One region of the Paenibacillus sp. EKM10P genome, then DNA from elsewhere that is predicted to be linked to it. Evidence: riboswitches for the same ligand, from Rfam matches in the RefSeq annotation. Region 1 holds a riboswitch; each other region holds the start of a gene.
What was found. A riboswitch is a leader RNA that binds a small molecule or an ion and turns the genes downstream of it on or off. The one in region 1 is predicted to bind thiamine pyrophosphate.

Region 1 (4,913 bases):
ATTCGGGATCACATACAGATTAACAGCCAGCGCGAAAAAAAACGCACCCAGAATAATAAATACGATATCTGCAATACTTTTTTTCATATATGCTCTAATCCTCTCTCTAACATTTCAACGGATGAATTGCCAGATGGATTGGCTGACTCTTCTTGCCAAAATACGCTGACAACCAGTTCATGGTATCCACTACCCAACATAAAGTCAATACAACTTTGACACTTTAATTCGCCACCAGACTGCCTTAGTCCAACCTTAGAATTCCGCAAAATTCCGCTAATACAAGGTTATTCGACAAAAAAACACAATCCCGACTACTAAACTGAGAAAACGGGCCTCTAGCCCTTGTTTAGGCCCTAGGCACATTTTCCCCTAAAATGACCATCCTCCTAATACACATTTTGGACACATACGACCATCTTCCTGTTTTATGTCAAAAGCGTTTTACTTTGGATAAATGCGGGTATAATGATTGAAACATTACCAAGCAACCTACACGGCATTACAACATCAAGTACATATACATAGTCCTATACAGACGTCCTAAGCAACTCAATCTGAATTTGACAAAATGGAATTGGAGGAATGACCACATGAATACAATGAACTTAACTGTCCACACCCTGATGCCTTTTCACCACCAATACCAACGTGCCAACGCGGTAAGTATGCAGAAGAAAGAAGATAGCTCGGAGAAGAAGCTCAGCTTTCAGGACATTTTGAATGAAAAAATGGGTAAAAAATAAAGCTCCGTTAATCCGGTAGCATGATCCCGCTTTACATAAGCTGAAAAGCCGTAGTTTTCTACATCGACTGTAGAGAACCACGGCTTTTTGTTACTCACGCGTTTCTAACCCTTGCTCATACGTTTATGGAAATAAACCTCTGACGAGCTTAACTGTACTTTTCGTTGAGGCTTCCCAGTTGATTGACTTTTGTATCGCTACCGATTTTTACTGCCCAGCTTCCCGATACTGCTCTGCCTTCTCTCGCATCCCGGCGGCAACGGCTTCCTCAGTATTCAGTCCCTTATCGGCCGCATAGGCACGAATGTCCTGCGTGATACGCATACTGCAAAACTTGGGACCGCACATCGAGCAAAAGTGGGCTTCCTTGGCCCCCTCTGCTGGTAGCGTTTCATCATGGTAGGACAATGCCCGCTCAGGGTCAAGCGAGAGATTGAACTGATCGCGCCAGCGGAATTCAAAACGCGCCTTGGACAAAGCATCGTCCCGCTGCTGTGCCCGCGGATGACCCTTCGCCAGATCGGCAGCATGTGCGGCAATTTTGTAGGTAATAACTCCTTCGCGGACATCATCTTTGTTCGGCAGACCCAAGTGCTCCTTCGGCGTAACGTAGCACAGCATGGACGTCCCGAACCAACCGATCATGGCTGCCCCGATAGCTGAGGTAATATGATCATATCCTGGTGCGATATCCGTCGTCAGCGGCCCTAAAGTATAAAAGGGGGCTTCCTTACAAATCTCCATTTGTAAATCCACATTCTCCTTGATTTTGTGCATAGGGACATGTCCTGGCCCTTCAATCATGACCTGGACATCATGCTTCCATGCAATTTGCGTGAGCTCGCCCAACGTCTCCAGCTCTGCAAATTGTGCTTCATCATTCGCATCATAGATACTCCCTGGACGCAGACCATCCCCGAGAGAAAAGGCCACATCGTAGGCTTTCATAATTTCACAGATTTCTTCAAAATGCGTATACAAAAAATTCTCCTGATGGTGCGCGAGGCACCAGGCTGCCATGATCGACCCGCCCCGGGATACAATTCCCGTCATTCTATTCGCCGTCATCGGTATATATCGCAGCAATACACCCGCATGGATCGTAAAATAGTCCACTCCCTGCTCCGCCTGCTCAATCAGCGTGTCTCGATACAGCTCCCACGTCAGCTTCTCAGCTTCGCCGTTCACCTTTTCCAGTGCCTGATATAGCGGCACCGTTCCAATCGGTACGGGAGAATTCCTGATGATCCATTCGCGCGTTGTATGAATATTCCGACCTGTAGACAGGTCCATGACGGTGTCTGAGCCCCAGCGCACAGCCCAGGTCATCTTCTCCACTTCTTCCTCGATGGAGGACGTAACTGCGGAATTCCCAATGTTCGCATTGATCTTCACGTGAAATTGGCGTCCAATGACCATGGGTTCGCTTTCCGGGTGATTGATATTTGAAGGTAAAATAGCTCGTCCAGCCGCCAGCTCCTGTCGTACAAACTCGGGCTCTACGCCTTCGCGGATCGCCGCAAATTCCATTTCAGGCGTAATGATCCCTTGCCGCGCATAGTGCATTTGCGTCACAGTACGCCCTTGCGAAGCCCGTAGCGGACGGTTGGTCACGCCGGGAAATTCCACTGTCTCCCGTTTGGAGCCGGGTTTCAGTCCATTATCCTCCGGCTTGACGGCGCAGCCCTCATAAGCCTCCACATCCCCCCGTTCCAGTGCCCAAGCTCGCCGTAATGGTGGCAATCCCTGACGGATATCGACCTGGTAGGCTTCGTCCGTCATCGGACCGCTGGTATCATACACACGCAGTGGCTCATGATGCTCGGTGCCCTGAGGCGTATGTGTGGGTTGTAGCGCGATTTCACGCTCAGGCACAGCAATATCCGGCCGAGAACCTTGAATATACACCTTACGGCTCCCCGGAAAGGGCTTTAGCCCACTGGCTTGCTCCGCTTTGGCCTTCTCTCCCTCTACTTCTATTATTCCCGCCAATCCTGCATCTGCTGATTTCATTCCTGTTTCTTTTGTTCCTTTTGTTTCTGTCGGTTTCATGATCCATTCCTCCCGTATCGTTGAAATGACACACCGATCCGGAACCATTCCCAGGGTGGCGCTGATCTATGCAAAAAAGCCGGTTCCCTAGGGAACCGGCTAATCAAACGAGACAGCTATCCAAACCGATCGCACGTGGAATAATCATATTCCAATGCGCGGCCGTAGACAGCAGCTGCGTATACATTTCAATGGCCGATTACTTCCCTACGCTGGTACGATCCAGATCAGGTGCAAAGGGTCCGGAATCTTGCCTGATTCCATCTCAGCCCGCATTACAGGCTCCCCCAGTAACTGTGATACTTTCTATTCACATGAATTGACGGCTATAACAAACATCCCGCCATCTCTATCAGACTACTTTAAATTTATAGCTTTGGCAACCCTTGTATAATTTCCTTTTGTATTGATTACTGTCACGGAAGCATAAGCCCCATTTCCTTGGCTGCTTCGATCAAAATCGGTGCAAACTCATGCAGCGTCTCGGGCGCAAGTCGACTGACCGGGCCGGATACAGATAAAGCCGCCGTGACCTGTCCCTTTCGGTTCACAATAGGCGCGGCCACAGCCGCAGCTCCTGGCTCACGTTCTTCATAGCTGGTCGCATAGCCCTTCTCACGAATGTCCTGCAGCTGGGCTTTATAAACCTCCGGGTCTACCGAAGGTGGCCATTCTTCACTGCTTAGCAATACATCCAGCTCCTGCGGTGGCATAAAGGCCGCCAGCACCTTGCTGGAGGCTCCCACAGCCAGCGGCATACGCGCACCCACAGGCGCAACCCTGCGGATTGCCTGATTGCTCTGCACGGCTTGTATGCGAATACGCATGCTTCCATCCCGCAGGTACAAGCTGACCGTTTCCCCTAAGCGATCACGCAGTCCTTCCATTGCAGGCTGTAACAACACCGCCGGCTCATCGCTTTGGGACAGATGCGTGGACAGCTCCCATATGCGAAAACCAAGCCTATATTTTTCCGTTTCGGCATTCCGAACGACAAATCCCCGATCCTCCAGCGTAGTCAAAAGACGATGAACAGTGCTTTTATGTAGACCAATTTGGGAGGCAATCTCCGTTAGACCAAGATCAGATTCTGCGGTAAAACACAGCAGTATATCAAGTGCACGCTCTACAGCGCGGACGGTTAATTTACGGTCTTCCATCGTGAACCGCTCCTCTTGTATCCATATTCGTTTCACACTATGAAACATGGTTACATAAATTATATAGAATAGTCGCGGCTACTGTAAACCGATGTTTTTGTGACAACCATATTACAGAACAAGAACAAACATCGACAATTCTTTGCATCATTTTTACTTTTCCGGTTCAGGCGTTGACTTTGGATAATAGCCATCATACGATAATAGGTATCTATACGGACATACCCTACTATTTTCAAGTGGAATTATACCTAAATTTTATGATTCGAAGATCAATTTTATATAAGGAGGCTCTTACATGATTTCGACATCCCAGCGCAACGCTCAGCTACAGACCGCTGTTCAGGAGCCGTCCACCCCACTCTTTAATCCCCGTATGCTGCGGTTCAAGCACGTTGTGATTGCTCTGCTGCTGTCGGTCGTATTTTTTCTGTTGTTTTGCTTTATTGCCTTGCATGCTTACATCGCCTGGGTGCTTACGAATCCCACCGTCGCACCCTTGTACTCTAATCCGATGCAGGCCAAAGGCATGCCTTATGAAGATGTCAGCTTCCCAGCCAAGGATGGTAGCCGCATCGTACAAGGCTGGTATATCCCGGCGGATCAATCGCGGAAAACCATTATTTTCAGTCATGGTTACGGGGCTAATCGCGAAGAAAGCTGGATTCCCATGTATGATCTGGCGCATTATGCCCACAGTCTGAACTTTAATGTGGTCATGTTTGATTATGGATTCGCGTCACAAAACAGCAAGGCCGTCGCAACCGGAGGTAAGGCGGAATCCCAGCAGCTTCTTGGAGCGATTCAGCTTGCGAAGCAACGCGGCTCGTCGGAAATTATCGTATGGGGCTTTTCTATGGGAGCAGGAACCGCTCTTCAGGCGGGCTTGCAAACCAAGGATGTGGACGCAATGATTTTGGACAGTACCTTCCTGCTGGAGCCAGATACACTGTAC
Region 2 (4,913 bases), on a different contig from region 1:
ACCTGGCTCAAATACTTAACGGCATTCTCCATCATTGGTGTTTGCGGCACATCCTCATAGCCTGTATGTGCAAGCACAACAATAATGTCAGCACCTTCTGTTTTCATTTGTGGAATAAACTTTTTGGCTGTTTCCACGATATCCTTTGTAACGACCTTATCCTTCAAATTAGCTTCATCCCACTGCATAATTTGAGGTGTTACTAGACCGATGACACCCACTCTGAGTGTATGCTCTTCGCCTTTCTCATCTGTTACTGTTTTATCAAGAATCTGATAAGGGGTAAAATAATTTTTAGTAGCTTGACCCCCTTTATCAACATAAACGTTCGCATTTACGTAAGGAAAATCAGCACCCTTGAGCGATTTGTCCAGAAAGTCGAGACCGTAGTTAAATTCGTGGTTGCCGACAGTAGCCGCATCATAGCCCATCAAGTTCATCATCTTATAGACCGGATGAACACCGCCTTCTTTCTCAAAGGTTTTGTTGCGGGCCATATAATCGTCTAATGGATTGCCCTGCAGCAAATCACCGTTATCGAACAGCATGCTGTTTCTTGTTTCACTACGCGCTTGTTGGATCAAGCTTGCTGTCCTAATCAAGCCATATTCGTTGGTTTCTTTGTCCGAATAATAATCATAATTCATGAGCGCTCCATGAATATCCGTTGTCTCCATGATCCGCAAATTCACCGTAGCGCTATCGCGAGAATTGCTAGCTGCCCAGGATGGAGCGGCTGAAAACACCAGTAGGCTACAAGCTACAACTGCTGCTGTAAACCCTTTAAACCAATTTTTACGAAATAACAAAATATACCCCTCCTCATTAAGGTGTATGCCTCATATACATACTTTTGCACATATATGTAAGCTTTGAACCCACCATTCCTATTTTAATCCAACGCCAGACAAAAGAGTAGTCATTTGCTTAAAATATTTATGAAAAAATAATTATTTTGCGTATAAAAAAAAGCCAATAAATCTCCTGAAAAAGTTGGAAATTTACTGGCTTGTCCGTTTATATTGTTTCTATTTCGTCCACACCTGGCGCTCCGTTTGTTGACTCACGTACTCAATACGAGTCGGATTGACGTCTAAGATGACATAATCGGGATCATCTGGTCCGGAAAACCATTTTTTCAGAGAATCATTCCACACTTGTTTGCGTAACCCCTCATCAGCTGTAATCTGGACGGTAGCCTCCACTTCCAAGACTTCCTTCGTGCCACCCACTTCATAGCCCAGCAGCAGATAAGCATTCGGATTGTCCTTTAGCTCATCCACTTTATGTGTTTTGCGATCCGTCGCCAGATGAATGTTCATTCCATCGTTAAAAAGGGCCATATAGCGTACTTTCGGTTTTCCGCCCTCAACCGTACCTAACGAGCAAAATTTGTTGTTATCCAAAGCCTTCACAATGGCTTGTTCCAGCTGACTGCGATCCAGTGTCTCCGTTTTACCCACAGTACAACAACTCCTTTTTACGAATTAGAATTCTATAGGGCTATGCCACTTGGCACCAGCTCTCCTAAACATACAGTGTAGCTGTTCTGAAAATAACATGACCGAAACAGATCTGAATGATTCATGTCCATTTTCAGATCAAAGCTCACAGTAAAAGTGTACCCTGTCGTTCGACAAATGAACCGTGAGCACTCCCTCAAGGCTGGACAGACCTGCTTTCAAGGCATATAATCGTCGTAGTAAACCCGAATAAACGAACCCATTAAACCATACAATGCCAGGGGTGCTGGAATCGGCCGGCTGAGAGTGTGTCCCAAGACACTGACCCTTACAACCTGATCTGGGTAATGCCAGCGTAGGAATGCTTAAGCAAGATGTGCCTTTTATTAAAACAGGACATCCCTTACTTTGGTATATACAAGCGCAAGCGTCCCGGAATCTCGGGACGCTTTTTTTGTTGAAGATAAAGTTGTTGGAAAGATTGCTTCCGGCAGATGTGATTTTTGTGAAAATGGGGAATATAAACTGTCTGATTGGACGGATAACGGGTAATTAAAAAGGAGAGAACACAACGATGAAGCGCATGAAAATGTTAAGCCTGGGTCTGATCAGTCTGTGGCTCATGGCTATGACTCTGACCGCTTGCGGCGGCAATCCCCCTACATCTCAAAAGGAGGTTCCTGCTGCCGACACTTCAACGTCTACCTCGGCAAAGGGGCTCAAAGATGTTAAAGTCGTGCTCGACTGGACACCCAATACGAATCACACGGGACTCTATGTCGCCAAGGACAAAGGATTTTACGAAAAAGCAGGCTTGAATGTCCAAATTGTTCAACCAGGTTCAGGCGGAGCCGACCAAATGGTTGCTTCGAATGCTGCACCTTTTGGTATCAGCTATCAAGAAGGCGTCACTCAGGCTCGTATCCAAGGCGTACCGCTCGTATCCATCGCTGCGGTGATTCAGCATAACACCTCTGGCTTCGCAGCCCCGGTAGACCGCGAAATTAAAAGCCCGAAAGACTTCGAGGGTAAAAGCTACGGCGGCTGGGGTTCTCCTGTAGAAGAAGCGGTCATGAAATCCATCATGGATTCAGACCAAGGTGATGTGAGCAAAGTGAAAATCGTCAATATGGGCAATGCAGACTATTTTACAGCCGTGAAGCGGGATATTGACTTTGCCTGGATTTTCTACGCATGGACCGGGATTGAGGCCGAGCTTCGAGGCGAGCCCTTGGATATGCTGTATGTAAAAGATTATTCCAAAAGTCTCGATTACTATACACCTGTAATTGTGAGCAATGAACAGACGATAAAAAACGATCCTGACCTAGTCAAAGCGTTCATGGACGCTACTGCACAAGGCTATGAATACACTATCGCCCATCCAGAAGAAGCGGCGAATATCTTAACTAAAGCTGTGCCAGAGCTGGACAAAAAACTGGTACTTGCTAGCCAAAAATGGCTAAGCCCGCGTTATCAGGACGATGCCACGCAATGGGGTTTACAAAAAGCAGAGGTATGGCAAAACTACTCGGATTGGATGTATGAACGCAAGCTGCTCAGCAAACCTTTGGAAGTCGATAAGGCCTTCACAAACGACTTCTTGCCCAAGCGTTGATCATTTTGTTAAAACGCTAAATAAGACTGGACTAGAGAAGTGAACGAAGCGCAAATACGCGCTTTGTGTGTAAAAATGCCACACAACCTATCAAAAAACTAAAGTGCTTTTAAGGCGGTTGGTAGCGGAGCGGTTCATTTGAATCTGGAGAAGCGAAGCGGTCTCCCCGCCTTAAACCAATTTATTTTCCTAATAATTTGAACAAAAAAGGACAGGTGAAATTCACATGGCTAATACACTGCTCAGCATTCAAGTAATCCCTAAAACTCCTAATAACGAAGACTCTTATCCATATGTAGACAAGGCGATTGAGGTCATCCAGCGTTCCGGTGTCAAACATCAGGTGAATCCATTGGACACTACAATGGAGGGCGAATTGGACGAATTGCTGAAAGTCGTCAAAGACATGCATGAGGCCTTGACGGAAGCTGGCAGTCCCAGCGTCATTTCACAGATCAAAATTGCACATAACCCACAGGGCATCAGCATGAACAAGCTGACCGAGAAGTATCGCCCATGAATCCGAAAGGCAAGAACGCATCCTGGTGGAAAAGCGTATGGCCGCCCCTTGTGGCGGTCCTCTTCTTTTTAGCGGCTTGGCAGGGAGCGGTTTACTATTTACATATTGAATCCTGGCTGCTGCCAGCTCCATCCCTAATCGTACAAGAGGGCATGGCGCAATCGGCGTTGCTTGGCACCCATACATGGGCTACGGTTCGCCTGACGCTTGCGGGATTTGCTATAGGGACAGCAACGGGACTGCTGATCGCCATCGTTCTTCATACGATTCCTTTTCTCAAATCTGCTCTATACCCGCTCTTGATCCTTAGCCAAAACATTCCGATTATCGCCCTCGGTCCGTTGCTCATGGTATGGTTCGGTTTTGGCGTGCTGCCCAAGCTTATGGTCATTACATTAGTATGCTTTTTTCCCGTGGCTGTAGCAGCCATGGACGGGCTGACACGGACAGACCGTATGATGATGAACTACATGCGGATGTCGGGTGCAAGCCGCAGGGCTATTTTTCTAAAACTAGAGCTGCCACACTCCCTGCCACAAGTCTTCTCTGGCATTAAAATCGCTGCTACCTACAGTGTGATGGGCGCGATTATTGCCGAATGGATTGGGGCCAGTGAAGGAATTGGATATTATATGTTGCTGCAAAAGTCTGCCTATCGTACGGATCTCATTTTTGCCGCTATCGGTATTATTGTTGCACTCAGCTTGCTGATGTTTGTCGTTATTTTACTACTGGAGAAATGGTTGGTTCGCTGGAAACCTGATCAAGAATAACATCCACATATTGCATTAAAGCATCAATGAAAGGACGTGGCATATATGAGTCTGCATCCGACTGACTTGACATCACCACCCGTCGCTGATGAACAGCAACAAGCCGGAGAACTGCAGGTAATGACGCCTGCCCCTCCTGCTTTGGAATTGGACGGGATCAGCCTCGCCTTCCGGGAAAAGCGAAGCTCACTGCCTGTACTACAGGATGTATCCCTTACCGTTAAGCCAGGCGAATTTGTCTCCCTCATTGGTCCGTCAGGCAGTGGCAAAAGTACGCTGTTTCACATCATCGGCGGGCTGCTCAAGCCGCAGCAGGGACGTATTCGTATGCATGGACAGGACGTGACTGGTGAACGCGGTCATATTAGCTATATGCCGCAGCAGCCCGCCCTTTTCCCGTGGCGCACCACGCTGGACAACATACTGCTCGGGCAGGAAAACGCACCGCGAAAGGATGCAGCAGCAGAGTCCCGATACGTCAGCGAACGTGAACGGCGCAAAGAAGCCTTGCAATGGCTTGAGCAGGTTGGGCTGGGCAA
Region 3 (4,913 bases), on a different contig from region 1:
CGAATATTCTACTTATTCTTGTTTCAATCGTTGGTATTGTTCTGTTCATGGGGATATTGTACAGGGGGTACATTTTGCTAGGATTACTTATTGCTGAGAAAAAGAACACAAGAAATCAAGCTGTAAAAGATTAATTTTATGACAACACAGAGCCTCATTTCTACTTTATTAGTGGAAATGAGGCTCTTGCGTAAACAATAAAAGTGACATAATGGGGTGAAGGAAGGGACATAGCATTTTATAGCTTTTGGGACATCCCCGGATGTTTGATGCTTAGCACTACCTTTTTCTTTAGTTCCTCTGCAGCAGCTCGAATCTGTTTTGCCTGCGTCACAGCCGAAATCACCGCTACACCATCGGCACCCGCACTTACCACTTCCTCCACACGGTCTATCGTAATGCCACCGATCCCGACGATGGGCAGATCAATTCCCGCTTTGCGCATCTCATGCAAAATGGCTGGACCCTGCACCGCATGAGCATCATCCTTTGAGATGGTGGGATAGATGGGGCCGACGCCGAGGTAGTCCGCACCTTGCAGAATGGCTCGACGAGCTTCCTCAATCGTATGGGCGGAGACGCCAAGGATTCGGTTTCCGATCCGCGTACGCACAGAATCAGCCGATTCATCGTCCTGACCGATGTGAACACCGTCGGCGTTGAGCTCAAGAGCCAGCTCCACATCGTCATTGACGATAAAGGGGATACCAGCGTGGTGGCACAGATCTTGTAGCTGACGCGCAAGTTCAAACATAGGCACCCCTGTTAACGCGCTACGGCCCTTTTCCCGGAACTGGATCATGGTTGTGCCGCCAGCAAGAGCCTCCTGCACGACCCGATTTGGTTCCGCGAGGCAGTTCACGCTTCCAACAACCAGATACATCTGTAAATGCCGGCGCATGATCTCAGGTAATATTCGACCGCTCATTGGAGTATCTCCTGACGACGGCGGTAGGCCCAATGATTGGTTGGACCGTGTCCCTGGCCCAAATACAATGTATCTTCAATCGCCGCCTGAATGAAGGCTCTTCCATTCAAAATAGCTTCCGGTACAGACACGCCTTTCCCTAATTCAGCGGTAATCGCTGCTGAGAACGTACATCCTGTTCCGTGTGTGTGGACAGTTCGCACCCGCTTGCCGCCCAGCTCTGTAAAGGCAGTTCCGTCAAATAGCAGGTCAATGACCTGACCGCTGTTTTCGCTCTCCTCATCGTGGCCGCCCTTGATCACAACGAATTTGGGACCCCGGCTACTAATATGTCTCGCAGCTTCCCGGCGTCCTTCCATCGTACGAATGCTTATCCCGGTTAAGGCCTCCGCTTCCGGGATATTTGGTGTGACGACCAGTGCCAAGGGGAGCAGGTCGTCGTTCAAAGCTTGCACCGCTTCTGGTTGCAGCAGCTTTGCACCCCCTTTGGCAATCATTACAGGATCGACGACAACCTTTTCCCAGCCGAACTTTCGGATCTGCTCGGCCACAAGACGGATGATGCCTGCATCAAACAGCATGCCAGTCTTTAGGGCGTCGACTCCAAGATCTGATCCTACAGCTTCGATCTGTTGCGCTGTTGCTTCCTGTGGCAGCGGATATACACCGTGAACTCCCAAAGTATTTTGTACCGTTATGGCCGTAATAGCTGACATGCCGTATACGCCAAGCTCCTGAAAGGTTTTGAGATCGGCTTGAATTCCAGCCCCGCCGCCACTGTCTGAACCGGCAATCGTCAGCGCTCTCGGTACATGCACGTCTCTCATCGCGCACCACCTGTTGTAGTTGTTCCAGCTTCACGGATCGTGACATGCCCCTCTAGCGAACCAGTATGTAGTTTGGCAAGCTCGTCGAGAAAGGCAATCTGGAAGCTGCCCGGTCCCAGCTTTGCGGTATGCGCTGCGGCTCGAGAAGCTGCTGCACTGTAAAATGCTAAACCTGCTGTGCCTGCGAGCAGCAGGTTGGGTTCAACTGCTGCAAAGGCACCCAACACAGAGGTCAGCAGGCAGCCTGTTCCGGTTACCTTCGTAAGCAGCGCGTCTCCGCCACTAATCAATCGTACTTCAACCCCATCGGTGATGACGTCCTCTTTTCCAGTGATGACAACCATGGTATGGAGCGTTTGCGCAGCCCGAACTGCCAGATCGACATTACTGCTGTCAGCACTGTCGCCTGCATCTACCCCTTTAATTTCTCGGGCTTCTCCGATCAGATGAGCGACTTCGGCTGCATTGCCTCGTACTAGTGAGATGTTAACCTCGTTTAGGATTCGCAGTGCTGACTCGGTTCTAAAACTAGTTGCTCCCGCACCGACTGGATCTAACAGAACTGGAATACCGTGAGCATTCGCCGATTGTCCAGCAAGGATCATGGCATCCACTAGCTCACGGTTTAGCGTACCGATATTTAACACGACGGCGCCCGCTATTTTGGCCATATCTGCTACTTCCTCCGGTGCATAAGCCATCACCGGGGAAGCCCCTAGTGCATATAGGCCGTTGGCTGTAAAGTTGGTGACCACCACATTGGTTATATTATGAACGAGGGGGTTGCTGTTTTGTACCTTTGTCAGGAGCGCCGAATAACTTTGTTCCCATATATTCATCATGTTTATCCTCTCTCATCTATACTGATTATTCCAAGACCGTAGCGCGCATCTGGACGGGCCATTGTTCCTGCTTATAAGCCATATCCCAGAACATATATTCCAGCTGGCAGCTTAGCATAAAATGCTCAATCATCCGCTCTCGCTCGGCAGCCGTGGCGACTTTCGCCCAAGCATCCACACGCTCTCGATATTTGAAGGTTACATCTTCAATTTGGTTGCCATAGAAGCAAATCCACTCATAGAACGGATGAGACTCGTCCGGTCTTACCTCATCCATTAGCCTGCGTCCAATTTCAAGATATGTCCATGGACATGGTAGCAGCACGGCCATGATTTCCCCAAGACTACCCTCATGTGCGACGGTCAGCATATGGCGGATATAATGATGAGCGGACGGAGCGAGTGGATATCCCTGCATCTCTTCATAGGTGACACCTGCGATAGCACAAAAATTTTGATGCGGATGAACCTCGCTGTTGAGAATAAAAGAGATCTGTTCGTTAAATACAGCCATATCCTCCCGGCTCGTGCTTTTGGAGATCGCGATGCCGTAAATCCGCATGTAGGCGTTCAAATATTCAAAGTCTTGTTTTACATAGTGAATCAGCTGTTCCCTTGTTAAATTTCCTTCAGCAATACCTCTCACAAAGGGATGCTCATAAATGGCTTGAAAAATGCCATCCGCCTGCTGACGGAGCTCTTGCGAAAAACTCATTTCCCCACCTCCAACAAAAATGGAGAATAAGAAGTCCCGTAAGATACAACTCTCGGAACAATGCCAAAAAGCCGCCCCGAAAACTGGAGCGGCTTCAACATAGGTTCAATGCGCAAAAACGCCTGAAACCATATATAGAAGGCTCCACTTTCCTACGCTAGTACGAACTAGATCAGGTTCAAAGGGTCCAAGATTCATTCTTGTCTCAGCCATAATGGCTCCCCTAGTGGACTTTCCTATTCTTTTGACTAATACTGTACATTCGTTCCTATGTTATGTCAAACTGCTTATGCCTAGTGAAGGATTAGTGAGGGTGTTGGATTACACTTTCCACGGCTTTGACCCTCACATATTCCGGTTTCCACATTGCATCCCGAATGGCTTGCTCAATATCTGGAAGGTGTGCCTGAGCTACCTGATCCTGAATTGCGGCCTTTGCTACCGCAACCGCAACCGCAAACGAAACATCACGTAATTTTCGAATATGGGGCAGCAGTGCGCCGCCAAGTTCATTCGAATCTACGGCGTTGGCAACGGCATCAGCTGCTGCGGTAAACATGGAAGGAGTGATTCGTTTGGCCTTGACCACAATTGCGCCTAGACCCAGTCCCGGGAAAACAAAGGCATTGTTCGCCTGTCCAATTTCAAATTTCGTACCGTTATAGCTGACGGGCTCAAAGGGACTTCCCGTAGCAATCAATGCTTTGCCATCAGTCCATCGTATCAAATCCTCGGGTACCGCTTCAGCCAGATTGGTAGGATTGGACATGGGCATAATGATCGGGCGTTCCACATGCTTTGCCATTTCCTTGATAATCTCTTCAGAAAAGGCACCCGCTACACCGGAAGTCCCAATTAAGATTGTAGGTTTTACCTGACGGATGACCTCCAGCAACGGTATTTTGCCGTCTTCCGATCGGGCCCATGAGCTGATTTCTTCCTTTTTACGCACATATGGTTTCTGATAATCGAGTACATCTTCCATATCGTCCGTTAATAGCCCACGATAATCAAAGGCCCAAAACGACCTGAAAGAATCTTCTGCAGGAAGCCCGTCCTCGATCATAGCGCTCCGTATTTGGTCGGCGTTACCGATTCCTGCTGCCCCTGGACCAAAGACAAGTATTTTTTGTTCACGTAGCGGAATTTTGGTGACACCTACCGCCGAAACAATCGCAGCTAATGTGACTGCTCCTGTGCCCTGGATGTCATCATTGAAGGTGAGAATGTTTTGACCGTATTTCCCTATTATGTGGCGTGCGTTCACGCTCCCCACATCCTCCCAATGCAAAAGCGCCTTCGGGAATTGTGTTAACGTTTTGCTGATAAAGGTATCAATAAATTGATGATAGGCTTCTCCGCGAACTCGTTTATGGCGGTTTCCGATGTATAGCGGATCATTCAGCAGCTTCTCGTTATTCGTGCCGACATCCAGTACAATGGGCAGCACCCGCCCGGGATGAATACCTGCCGCAGCTGTATATACAGCAAGTTTGCCAATAGCAATGTTAATTCCCCCGACACCCCAGTCACCAATTCCCAAAATACTTTCTGAATCCGTGACCACGATCAGGTCAACATCCTCACTACGTAAGCCGGAA
Region 4 (4,913 bases), on a different contig from region 1:
CACCGCCTGAGCATCCATTTGGAACAGTTCATGAATCAAAAGAAATTGCCATGTCTGCTGAAAGATAAATAAATCCAATTATATTTTATTTCTTCCCGGTCCGGAACCCAGGCCGGGATAATTACATTTTCTCCATTTTATTATTCCTTCGATACTCATGAGGACTGTCTACATAGAGTTCTGTTTTTTAATTGTTATTAGAACTTATCAATTATTAAGGTATTCATTATTTGGAATTGTAAGCTTATGTATACTTACTTCAACGCTGTTCCAACATTTTAGAACTAAGCTTGAAGCTTAAATTGCCAAAAGAAGCAAAGAAACTCCTTATGTACCTACCGAAGAGGAGCTTAAGCGCTAATTCTATATGATTTAGCAAGCGAAAAACCTTCAAGACATATTGATTGTCAATACGTTGCTATTTACCGACTTTTGGGAAGCGAGTTGACCAATATCAAGTTGGCCAATATCAATTTCTACTACTTTCAAATCCGGTTTAATAAGGGTAAGGAGGGCAAGAAAAATAAGCCATGTCCTTAGTGTATATTTTCATTAAAATGTTGGTGGAACCCTTGACTAACATTAGCTGGCTTTCTTTTTTTAGGCCTATCCATCTGAAAACCTTAAAATTCGCTGTTTTCAATGTTCCGATAAGGGTGCCGAATGTGCTACAATAAAGCTTTGAAAGAAACGAAAGATTGATGAAATAAGAACACTCGGCAGTGCCGATGACAATAAGGAGCCAAAAACAGCTTATGAGTTTATTGACTGTAGAAAATGTATCCCACAACTTTGGGGACCGTGCATTATTTAAAAATGTTTCCTTTCGATTACTTGCGGGGGAACGTGTAGGATTGGTAGGAGCTAATGGTGTTGGTAAATCGACACTCATGAACATTCTGACTGGAAAATTGCTTAAAGATGAAGGCAAAGTGGAATGGACTCCACGTGTACGTTATGGCTATCTGGATCAGCACACCAAGCTGACGCCGGGCAAAACAGTACGTGATGTATTAAAAGACGCTTTTCTTCCTTTGTTGGAACTAGAAAAGGAAATGATGCAAATTACAGACAAAATGGGAGAGGCTTCTCCCGAAGAGTTGGAAGTTTTGCTGGAACAGATGGGAGAAATTCAAGAGCAATTGGATATGGGGGATTTTTACCTCATTGATGTGAAGGTTGAAGAAATGGCGAATGGATTAGGTCTCTCTGCCATCGGACTGGATCGGGATGTAGCAGCACTTAGTGGTGGGCAACGGACAAAGGTGCTTCTTGCTAAGTTGCTGTTGGAAAAGCCAAATGTATTGCTGCTGGATGAGCCTACCAACTATTTGGATGTGGAGCATATTGAATGGCTTACGCGATATTTGAAGGATTATCCCTATGCCTTTATCCTCATCTCACATGATACTGAATTTATGAACCAAGTCGTTAATGTAATCTACCATCTTGAATTTGCTAAGATGACCCGCTATTCAGCTAACTATGAAAAGTTTCTTGAAATGGCGGATCTGAACAAAGCACAGCATATTGATGCATATGAGAAGCAGCAGGAATATATTAAGAAACAGGAAGATTTTATTCAGCGCAATAAAGCGCGCGCATCTACATCAGGCCGTGCAAAAAGCCGTGAAAAGCAGCTTGATCGGATCGAACGTATTGATAAGCCTGAAGAAGCTGCAAAGCCAACCTTTCAGTTCAAAGAAGCCCGTGCGAGCGGGAAAACGGTTTTTGAGGGTATTGATTTTGAAATTGGCTACACTCATGCCCTTTTGCCTAAAATGTCCATGACGATCGAACGTGGCGAAAAGATCGCAATTGTTGGCTGCAATGGTGTTGGTAAGTCTACGTTGCTCAAAACCATTCTCGGGAAAATACCTCCAATCAGCGGAAAAACCTATCAAGGGGATTTCTTGCAGCCTGCTTATTTTGAACAGGAAGTAAAGGCGGAGAAAATTACACCGATTGACGATGTATGGAATGAATTTCCGCATTTGAATCAGCATGAAGTACGAGCGCATTTGGCGCGCTGTGGTTTGAAGAATGAGCATATCACCCGGCCTTTGTCTGCGCTTAGTGGTGGAGAACAGGCTAAAGTTCGCCTTTGTAAACTGTTAATGCGTGAGAGCAACTGGGTACTGTTTGATGAGCCTACCAACCACTTGGATGTCAAAGCAAAGGATGAACTCAAACGCGCTTTGAAGGAATACAAAGGGACCGTATTGCTTGTATCCCACGAACCGGACTTTTACGAGGATTGGGTAACCAAAACGTGGAATGTAGAAGAGTGGTCTAGTAAAGTTAACTAAAATCCAGTTCTGACAGATTTCACACAAGGTGGGGTTTGCAGAATTAGGAAAATATGCTAAGCTATCTTTAGCTGATACAATAAAATAGTCACACTAGGGGAGCCGCCCATGCGGCTGAGACGAAATAAATGGATTTCGGACCCTTTGTACCTGATCTGGGTTATGCCAGCGTAGGGAAGTGAGTACTGTACAAACAAGGTAGTAGCTCTTTACTTTTGTTTGCGCAGGGAACGATATACGTTTACGGATATAATAGTCCGTTCGATTTTGAACGTTTGTCAAGCCACTTCCTTTGGGAAGTGGCTTTTTGCGTTTCGTTCATCTTCATTTGTTCGAGCTTCCGTAGACGGATTTACATATGATCTCCTTTCATTATTGCTGGTACATGTGGCTGGCTCCGTATGATATTACCCAATAGGGAGCTGCAACAATATAGTTCAGCTTATACGATTATTTTATATTTTTTAGTCCAAGTGAGGTGAAAATGAGATCGAATTACACGTAATTACGATGGAAAGTGTCTCCTGTGTGGATGTACCCAAAGTGGCTGCCGCTATTTGTCCTTATATTCATTATGTACACGCACGTTCGAAACAGAAGGGTGCCTCTGCTTTGCTTTCTTTGACTCGTAGCATGATCGAGCAGGAAGTTCCTTTGCAGCAAATTGTAGTAAATGACCGTATGGACGTAGCTTTACTTACCTTGGCAAGAGCTGTCCAGCTACCAGCTAATGGGTTATCTGTGATGGATGCGAAAAGTCTGCTTCCAGTGGGTACACGCTGTGGAGTGTCTGTACATTCCTTGGAGGAGGTGCAGACCGCTGAGCAGGGGGGAGCAGACTATGTACTATTTGGTCATGTATATGAGACCTATTGTAAGGCCGGTCTTGTACCGCGGGGTGTAGCACAGCTTGAACGCATTTGCAGATTGTCGGCCATTCCGGTGATAGCGCTGGGAGGCATACAACCTCATCATGTTCCAGAGCTCTATCATGCCGGAGCAAGCGGAATTGCGGTGATGTCTGGTATATGGGAAGCAGAGTCACCCGTTGCAGCAGCGATGGAATATAGGCGAATGGTAAATCTTGTAGTTCGCGACCTGTAGCAAGAAAACGAGACGAAGGGAAAGCAGAATGCTCACCGGAGAGGAGACACGGAACATATGTCAAAGACACATACAGAGAAAAAAGCAATAGGACACGCAGAATGCTTGGTCATAGGCGGAGGTGTGATCGGCAGTGCCATTGCTTATCATGTGGCTAAGGAGGGACGAAGTACAATTATGCTGGAACGATGGATCCCCGGTGAGGGAGCATCAGGAGCAGCGGCGGGAATGCTGGCAGCGGAAAGCGAAGAGTTCTCAGACCTTGAGCTGGCGCGATTTGCTCGCGCAAGTCGAGATGCATTCCCTGACCTTGTCTGTGATTTGGAGCGTTTATCGGGTATTTCAGTTGATTTTCGTACAGAAGGTTTTGTGACCCCTTTTCGTTCAGAAGCAGAGGGCCAAAGGCGCTGGAATGCTGCGAATATCCGAGAGGATGATAGCCCTATTTGGTGGGATGCCAGGGAATTGGCTCGACGGATTCCGGGCTTGGCAGATCAAGTAATTGGGGCTATATACCGATCAAAGGAGACACAAGTGGCCCCTGTTCAGCTTTGCCGTGCTTATGCAGGGGCAGCTGCGGTGCTGGGAGCAACAATATGGTCTGGAACTCATGCTGAGGAACTGATCATACAGGACGGCCGAGTTTGCGGTGTGCGAACGGATAGTGGATTTTTTTCCTGCGATCAGGTCGTGATTGCCGCAGGCTTGGACAGCTTGAAATTGCTAGAACAAATTGGATTTGATTATCCTCTTTATCCAGTCAAGGGTGAAGTGGTATCAGTCTCCTTGAAGGACCATCCGTTGGATTATACCATTTATGCCGATGATGTTTACCTCGTGCCTAAACAGAATAACGAGCTTTGGATTGGGGCTACGAGTCTTCCACATCAATATGACAAAGAGGTGACCGTAGGAGGCTTAAAAGGACTGTTAGTACGTGCATCTGCCTGGTTGCCGCGTGTACAAGAAGCTTCTTTTATACGTGCTTGGGCGGGCTTACGTCCACAGGCAGCTGCGGAGCGTCCTTTCATTGGCCCTGTTCCTGGAGTAGAGGGCGTCTATGCTGCAGTCGGGCATTATCGTAACGGTGTCTTGCTTAGTGATGCGACTGGGCGAGCGATGGCAGCTATGCTTAAAGGGGCTGATGCGGCTGGACTTGGAATAAGCAAATTTTCTTCTGAACTCCTCAAGGAGGAAAGCTTATGAAGCTGATCATTAACGGACAGAGCATGACCATTTCTAATCGAATCACTCATGTGGATCAATTGCTGCATGAACTTGATTTAAAGGTGAAAACCGTAGTGGTAGAGCTGAATCGGCATATATTGACCCGTGAAGATCATCATGAGACGGTACTTAAGGATGGAGATTGCCTAGAAATCGTACATTTTGTAGGAGGCGGTTGATCATGTTAACCATTGGAAAAGCATCATTTACCTCAAGGTTGTTGCTGGGAACAGGGAAATTTTCGGATCTGGATATCCAATCCCAGGCTGTAGA

Region 2: another riboswitch for thiamine pyrophosphate. It lies ahead of HFE01_RS24205 (ABC transporter substrate-binding protein); the one in region 1 lies ahead of thiC (phosphomethylpyrimidine synthase ThiC).
Region 3: another riboswitch for thiamine pyrophosphate. It lies ahead of tenA (thiaminase II); the one in region 1 lies ahead of thiC (phosphomethylpyrimidine synthase ThiC).
Region 4: another riboswitch for thiamine pyrophosphate. It lies ahead of HFE01_RS05980 (thiamine phosphate synthase); the one in region 1 lies ahead of thiC (phosphomethylpyrimidine synthase ThiC).

Annotation. Positions count from the first base shown of each region.
Region 1 covers NZ_JAALET010000011.1:40,850-45,762, forward strand. Annotated here, with positions in the region: gene HFE01_RS20680 (YitT family protein) at 1-87, opposite strand, end outside; gene HFE01_RS20685 (hypothetical protein) at 594-746, shown strand; gene thiC (phosphomethylpyrimidine synthase ThiC) at 954-2,798, opposite strand; TPP riboswitch at 2,986-3,097, opposite strand; gene HFE01_RS20695 (IclR family transcriptional regulator) at 3,215-3,958, opposite strand; gene HFE01_RS20700 (alpha/beta hydrolase) at 4,257-4,913, shown strand, end outside.
Region 2 covers NZ_JAALET010000017.1:53,480-58,392, reverse strand. Annotated here, with positions in the region: gene HFE01_RS24215 (bifunctional 2',3'-cyclic-nucleotide 2'-phosphodiesterase/3'-nucleotidase) at 1-809, opposite strand, end outside; gene HFE01_RS24210 (pyridoxamine 5'-phosphate oxidase family protein) at 1,029-1,463, opposite strand; TPP riboswitch at 1,733-1,842, shown strand; gene HFE01_RS24205 (ABC transporter substrate-binding protein) at 2,038-3,081, shown strand; gene HFE01_RS24200 (MTH1187 family thiamine-binding protein) at 3,308-3,601, shown strand; gene HFE01_RS24195 (ABC transporter permease) at 3,598-4,374, shown strand; gene HFE01_RS24190 (ABC transporter ATP-binding protein) at 4,420-4,913, shown strand, end outside.
Region 3 covers NZ_JAALET010000012.1:99,914-104,826, reverse strand. Annotated here, with positions in the region: gene thiE (thiamine phosphate synthase) at 239-928, opposite strand; gene thiD (bifunctional hydroxymethylpyrimidine kinase/phosphomethylpyrimidine kinase) at 925-1,755, opposite strand; gene thiM (hydroxyethylthiazole kinase) at 1,752-2,597, opposite strand; gene tenA (thiaminase II) at 2,623-3,312, opposite strand; TPP riboswitch at 3,445-3,547, opposite strand; gene HFE01_RS21675 (NAD-dependent malic enzyme) at 3,617-4,913, opposite strand, start outside.
Region 4 covers NZ_JAALET010000002.1:221,622-226,534, reverse strand. Annotated here, with positions in the region: gene HFE01_RS05990 (cupin domain-containing protein) at 1-68, shown strand, start outside; gene HFE01_RS05985 (ABC-F family ATP-binding cassette domain-containing protein) at 756-2,309, shown strand; TPP riboswitch at 2,395-2,503, shown strand; gene HFE01_RS05980 (thiamine phosphate synthase) at 2,820-3,413, shown strand; gene thiO (glycine oxidase ThiO) at 3,471-4,619, shown strand; gene thiS (sulfur carrier protein ThiS) at 4,616-4,819, shown strand; gene HFE01_RS05965 (thiazole synthase) at 4,822-4,913, shown strand, end outside.